2 regions of the Bradyrhizobium sp. AZCC 1610 genome follow, and region 2 is predicted to be linked to the other one. Evidence: predicted binding sites of a transcription regulator. Region 2 holds the regulator's gene; the other holds the start of a gene.
What was found. Region 2 encodes PhoB, which activates phosphate uptake and scavenging genes when phosphate is short. Its sites were predicted from a motif close to TGTCATNNANCTGTCAT; they were not measured.

Region 1 (3,410 bases), 2.1 Mb from region 2:
ACGATCGGCGAGGCCGGCGGCGCGCGCCGGCGCCGACGAGATCAATTGCCATGCGGCGGCCAGCGGCAGCACGCCGTCGGCCGTGAGACGAAACGCCGCCAGCAGCGGCGCCGGATAATAATAGTCGGACGCCAGCACCGAACACAGGCCCTTGGCGATCATGTCGGAGGCCCTGGTCCAGCCGGTGTGGCTGCCGCCGCGCACGACATTGGGCGCGCCGAACACGATGAAGTCGGAGGCTTCAGCGGCGTCGCGGGCGGTCTCCTCGTTGACCGGAAATTCGGCGATGGCAACGCCCTGCGCACGAAAGGCCTGCCGCATCGCCGGGCTTTCGTCGTCGTGCGAGAGCATCCGGACGCCCGCGGCGCGCGCTGCCTGTGCCAGCCGGGCGATCGAAGCCGGCACGTCGTCGCTGCGGGTGACCACGCTTTGCACCAGGCGGTCGAATGCCTCGTTGGCGAGCCCCGTGCGCTCGACCATTCGGCTGCGCTTTTGCGGTTTGGCGAGGCTGGCGACGGTCGAGTCCATGTGGTCGTTGAATGCGAACAGGTCGACGCGGCCTTCCGACAGCCAGTCGATGATTTCGCTTTCCGCGTCGAGATTGTAGGTCTCGTGGCGCAAATGGAAGCGGGTGTCGGCGGCGAGCTGCGGCCGCATCTGCTCGATCGCCTCCAGCAACTTCCGTGCATTGTCCGCGCTGCGCAGGCCAGGCTCCCACGACCAGGTCGTGGCGTGATAGACCGTCGTGATGCCGTTGCTGACCGCGTGCCGGTCACTGTCGATTAGCGCCACGTCGATCGGAAAGTCGACGCCGGGGCGCGGCATCATCTGTCGTTCGAAGGCATCGCCATGCAGATCGACTATGCCCGGCAGCACAAGCAAACCGCTGGCATCTATGCCGGGTGAGCCATGGCTGTTGTCCGTACCCACGGCGACGATTTCGCGGCCGGCAATCCGCAACGTGGTTTCGAGGATCTCGTGGCCGAGCAGGGTCCGGCCACCTTCGATGAACAGTTCGGTCACGATGCTGCACTCTGGTTGAAACGCGGTTGGCTCGAGCCGGTGGCGGCTTCGTACTTCTCGAGAAAGCCCTCGACATCGAGCTTGCGGAAATCGGGCAGGGCGCGGCGAAGCATCTCATGGTCCCAGTCCCACCATGCAAGTTCCGCAAGGCGCCCGGCAATGGATTCGGGAAACCGTCGCCTGATCGGCCGGGCCGGGTTGCCTGCAACGATCGTGTAGGCGGGGACGTCCTTGGTCACGATGGCGCCGGCAGCGACCACAGCGCCGGTGCCGACCGAGCGGCCGGGCAGGATGACCGCGCCGTGGCCGATCCAGACGTCATGGCCGATATGGACGCGATGCCCGCGCCGCCATGCAAAGAATTCGGCGTCGTCGCTCTCGCCCGGAAAATAGCTGCTGGCGCGGTAAGTGAAATGCGCCTGCGAGGCGCGGTGCATTGGATGATTGCCCGGGTTGATTCGCGTCATCGCCGCGATCGAACAGAATTTCCCTGTTGTCGTGTAGGTGATCTGCGAGTCGTTCACGACGTAGGAATAATCCGCCATCGTGACCTCGAGCAGGATGGTCCGGGCGCCGACCTCAGTGTAAGCGCCAAGCTGGCAGTCGTGCACCGACGCAGTGGGATCGACGGCCGGTTCAGTGGAAAGCATCTTGCCGGCCATCGGTAGCGTCCATCAGCAATCGAGGAAGATCATCGGCGTCTGCCCGTCTTCGATGCGCTTGATGACAGGATCATGACGGTCACGTGACGTCCACGGCTGTGGACGAACGCCGCACCGCAGCACTCGTGTCACACAACTGTAAGATCGAGCCGTTAGCGATGCTCCACGACCGGAACTCTGGAGCAGTGCATGCTGGTGGTAGAAGGTTTGACGTGCCGGTTCGGCACCAAAGCCGCAGTGGACAACGCGTCATTCTCGATCGCGCCCGGCAGCTTCGTCGGCGTGATCGGCCGCTCCGGCGCCGGCAAGTCGACGCTGCTTCGGATGATCAACCGCCTCGCTGAACCTTCCGAAGGGCGCATCCTGTTCGAAGGCGTCGACGTGACCGCGCTGCGCGGCAAGGATTTGCGGCAGTGGCGTGCAAGGTCGGCGATGATCTTTCAGCAGTTCAATCTGGTGGGAAGGCTCGACGTGCTGACCAATGTGCTGATGGGGCGGCTTTCAACAGTGCCGACATGGCGGTCGCTGGCGCAGCTCTGGCCCGAAGAGGACAAGGCAATTGCGATGTCGGCGCTCGAGCAATTCGACATGGCCTCGATTGCGGCGCAGCGCGCCGACCAGCTCTCGGGCGGCCAGCAGCAGCGCGTCGCGATTGCGCGTGCGCTGGTTCAGCAGCCTGCAATGATACTTGCCGACGAGCCGATCGCCTCGCTCGATCCCCGCAACACCCGGATCGTGATGGATGCGCTGCTGAGGATCAACAAGCACTTCGGGATCACGGTGGTCTGCAATCTTCATTCGCTGGATCTGGCGCGCAGCTACTGCGACCGCCTGATCGGCATGGCTTCGGGGCGAATCGTATTCGACGGCGCGCCCGCGGCGTTGACCGATCGCATTGCGCGCGAACTCTACGATCTCGAGGCAGATGAGGTGATGGGCGTTGCGCCTGAGCATGTGCCGGCCAGCGCGGCGATTCCTGTTCTCGGCACGGTTGCCGCAGCCTGAGTGCTGCGTCTGTAAATCAAGAGTGGCGCGGGACTGAAATCCCGCAAGCTTCATCACTGCGAAACAGGAGACGTCATGATAGATCGTCGTATGATTTTCGCCGCTGCGGCGGCGTTGGCATTCTCAGCCTCGGCTGCCACGGCTCAGGACTGGAAGGCAAAATATCCTGAATTGGTGTTCGCAAAAGTTCCCGATGAGAATGCCTCGGGCACCACCGATAGGTGGACACCTCTGACGCAGTATCTGTCGCGCGAACTCGGCACAAAAGTCACGCTGCGAATCGCCAACGATTATGCCGCGGTTATCGAAGGTCAGCGGTCAGGCAACATCCATATAGCGATGTTCGGTCCGTCGGCTTACGCGCGCGCTTACATCATCGGTGCGAAGGTTGAGCCGTTCGCGATCGAAGTGAATGGGGACGGAACCAAGGGCTATTATTCGGTTCTCTATGTCAAAAGCGATTCGAGCTACAAGGACATCAAGGACCTGAAGGGGAAGAATCTCTGCCTTGTCGATCCCAATTCAACGTCAGGCAACAACGTGCCGCGTTTCGCGATGGACAAGATGGGCATCGACCCGGAAAAGTTTTTCTCCAAGGTGGTCTACTCGGGAAGCCATGAAAACGCGGTGATCGGACTTGCGCAAGGTACTTGTGATGCGGCGTTCAACTGGTGGAACGACGAGAAGGAGTCGAACCTGCTCCGAATGGAACGCAAGGGC
Region 2 (3,410 bases):
TCGCCTGCTCCTGCAGCGCCGCAACCAGATGCGGATGGCAGTGGCCCAGCGCATTCACCGCAACCCCCGAGGTGAAGTCGAGATAGCGCTCGCCATTGGTGGCGGTCAGCCAACAGCCCTCGCCGCGCTCGAAGCCGAGATCGACCCTGGCAAAGACAGGGAGCAGATGCGACGTGGCGCTATTGGTCATGGCAATCACTGAAGGTTTGAGACCTGCTTTCAAGACCGACCGCGGAGCACACGCGTGCATAGGCGCGAACGCGGCAACGGCCGGTCTTGCGAAAACGAAACGTGCCGCCTCTTAAGGGCGGCACGTGAGAGGTATTCTATGTGGGCGGGGAGCGCTGTCAACACGCCACGAAGCCGCCTTTCCGGCACTGCAAGATAAGGAAATCCGTAAGATTGCGGTGTGGTGGAAAACACGCAGTGCAATGCCTAGATGTCGGAACATGTGGACGCCCAGGCCCGGACTCTTGCGCCAGAGTCACGCCATATTGTAGCCTCTGGGCTGTCGGGTACGACATCTCGTGCGGCAGTTCTGATCCCTAGAGTCCATTTGTGCAAGCGTAGACGTTCCGGCGCGGTTTTCGCGCCCGGCGAGGGCTAAGGGATTCTGACCGCAGGGATTTTTGAGACGAATGACGTCGCCAGTGCTGCCCCTGATTTGGCCGGCGCGATGCGAAGGGAAGAATGCGATGACGGTATTGACCTGGTCCGACGATCGCGTCGAGCAGCTGAAGAAGCTCTGGGAAGCCGGATTATCGGCCAGCCAAATTGCCGCGGAACTCGGAAATGTGACGCGAAACGCCGTGATCGGCAAAGTGCACCGGCTGGGCCTGTCCGGCCGCGCCAAGAGCCCCTCCTCGGCCGCCCCGCGGCAGCGCAAGGCGCGCCCCGCCGCCCAGCAAATGATGCGGGTGTCGCGCCCGGTTTCGCGCGGCAACACCGCGCTCGCCCACGCCTTCGATATGGAGCTGGAGCCCGATCCGGTCGCCTTCGACAATGTGGTGCCGATGAGCCAGCGGCTGTCGCTGCTCGAACTGAACGAGGCGACCTGTCACTGGCCGGTCGGCGATCCCTCGAGCCCGGAATTCTTCTTCTGCGGCGGCAAGGCGCTCGCTGGCCTGCCCTATTGCGCGCACCACTCGCGCATCGCCTATCAGCCCGCCGCCGACCGGCGGCGGCAGCAGCCGAAGCCGACGCGGTAAAGGGACGGTTATCGTAGCCCGGATGGAGCGCAGCGAAATCCGGGACGGTCTTGCGATTGGCTGACATTCCCCGGGCTGCGCTTCGCTGCACCCGGGCTACGAACTAAATCGTTCGTCGTCCCTGCGAACGCAGGGACCCATAACCACAGGTGCTTGTGGTTTGGCTGAGCTGGAGCCCCAGCGTTTTTCAACAATCGAGATTGGTGGTTATGGGTCCCCGCGCCCCGTGCGCAATTGCGCACTAGGCGGGGACGACCATCGAGAGCCCGGACGACGATGGAGCCTTTACGGCTCCACCTTCGCGAACCGATCATCCAGCGCATATCCCGCGCCGCGCACGGTGCGGATCGGGTCCTGCTCGCGGCCCGGATTGAGCAGTTTGCGCAGGCGGCCGATGTGGACGTCAACGGTGCGCTCGTCGATATAGATGTCGCGGCCCCAGACGCTGTCGAGCAATTGCTCGCGGCTGAAGACGCGGCCGGGATGCTCCAGGAAAAATTCCAGCAAGCGATATTCGGTCGGGCCGAGATCGATCTGGCGGCCCGAACGCGCGACGCGGCGTTTCTCGCGATCGAGTTCGATGTCGCCATAGGTCAGCACGGTGGCGAGCCGCTCGGGGCTCGCCCGCCGCAGCAGGCCCTTCACCCGCGCCAGCAGTTCCGGCACCGAGAACGGCTTGACGATGTAATCGTCGGCGCCGGTCGCAAGCCCGCGCACCCGCTCGCTCTCCTCACCGCGCGCCGTGAGCATGATGATAGGCAATTGCTTGGTCTCCGGCCGCGCCCGCAGGCGGCGGCAGAGCTCGATGCCTGACAGCCCCGGCAGCATCCAGTCGAGCACGACGAGATCGGGCACGCGCTCCTTCAGCCGCGTGTCGGCATCGTCGCCGCGGGCGACGGTTTCGACATCATAACCTTCGGCGTCGAGGTTGTAGCGCAACAGCGTGGTCAGCGCTTCCTCGTCCTCGACCACCATAATGCGCGCGCTCATCTTTCTTCAGCCTCTTCTGTTTGACGCGTTTTCTGCGCAGATAAGTCTACGCAATCTGCGTAAACTTGATTGCTATGCGAACCGGTCCCCACTTCGCTTGAAACGCTTTGTCAAGTATTGGGTACGGCCGTGGCAAACGTTGTCATGTCGCCCTTCGGGCGCTGGTCGAGCATCTGCTGTCCCTCGATCATGTAGAACACGGTCTCGGCGATATTGGTGGCGTGGTCGCCGATCCGCTCGATGTTCTTGGCGCAGAACATCAGGTGGATACAGAACGATATGTTGCGCGGATCTTCCATCATATAGGTCAGGAGTTCGCGGAACAGCGAGGTGCAGATGGCGTCGACTTCCTCGTCGCCCTTCCAGACCGCCATCGCCGCCGGCAGATCGTGCGCCGCGTAGGCGTCCAGCACCGACTTGACCTGCGTCAGCACCAGATCGGTCATATGCTCGAGGCCGCGCATCAGCTTTAAGGGCTGGAAGTCGTTTTCGAGCGCCGCGACGCGCTTGCCCATGTTCTTGGCGAGGTCGCCGATCCGCTCCAGATCGGTGGCGACCCGCATGGCGCCGACGATTTCGCGCAGATCGATCGCCATCGGCTGGCGCCGCGCAATGGTCAGCACCGCGCGTTCCTCGATCAGATGCTGCAGACGGTCGATCTCGACATCGTTGGCGACGACGCGCTTGCCGAGCGGGATGTCGCGGCGGACCAGCGCATCGACGGATTCAGTGATCATGCGCTCAGACAGGCCGCCCATCTCGGCGACGAGCCGGGTCAATTCCTGAAGATCGCTGTCGAACGCCTTGGCGGTGTGTTCAGAAGCCATGTGTTATCTCCTCCGGATCTTGCTCTAGCCGAACCGGCCGGTGATGTAGTCCTGGGTACGCCGATCGCTCGGCGAGGTGAATATCTTGTTGGTGTCGTCGAATTCGATCAGCTCGCCGAGATACATGAAGGCGGTCTTGTCGGAGACGCGCGCCGCCTGCTGCATGTTATGGGTGACGATGGCGATGGTGTAGTCTTCCGCCAGCTCCTGGATCAGCTCCTCGATCTTGGCGGTCGAGATCGGATCCAGCGCCGAGCACGGCTCGTCGAACAGGATCACTTCGGGCCGCACCGCGACCGTGCGGGCGATGCAGAGCCGCTGCTGCTGGCCGCCGGACAGCGACAGGCCGGAGGCGTTCAGCTTGTCCTTGACCTCGTTCCACAGC

Region 1: a site for PhoB is predicted at 1,747-1,763, ahead of phnC (phosphonate ABC transporter ATP-binding protein). Genes of this name have one in related genera too.

What each region holds. Positions count from the first base shown of each region.
Region 1 covers NZ_JAZHRR010000001.1:2,191,556-2,194,965, forward strand. The annotation lists gene V1279_RS10430 (alpha-D-ribose 1-methylphosphonate 5-triphosphate diphosphatase) at 1-1,023, opposite strand, end outside; gene V1279_RS10435 (transferase hexapeptide repeat family protein) at 1,020-1,685, opposite strand; gene phnC (phosphonate ABC transporter ATP-binding protein) at 1,875-2,690, shown strand; gene phnD (phosphonate ABC transporter substrate-binding protein) at 2,766-3,410, shown strand, end outside.
Region 2 covers NZ_JAZHRR010000001.1:129,568-132,977, reverse strand. The annotation lists gene V1279_RS00645 (aspartate aminotransferase family protein) at 1-190, opposite strand, end outside; gene V1279_RS00640 (GcrA family cell cycle regulator) at 696-1,208, shown strand; gene phoB (phosphate regulon transcriptional regulator PhoB) at 1,494-2,198, opposite strand; gene phoU (phosphate signaling complex protein PhoU) at 2,309-3,025, opposite strand; gene pstB (phosphate ABC transporter ATP-binding protein PstB) at 3,050-3,410, opposite strand, start outside.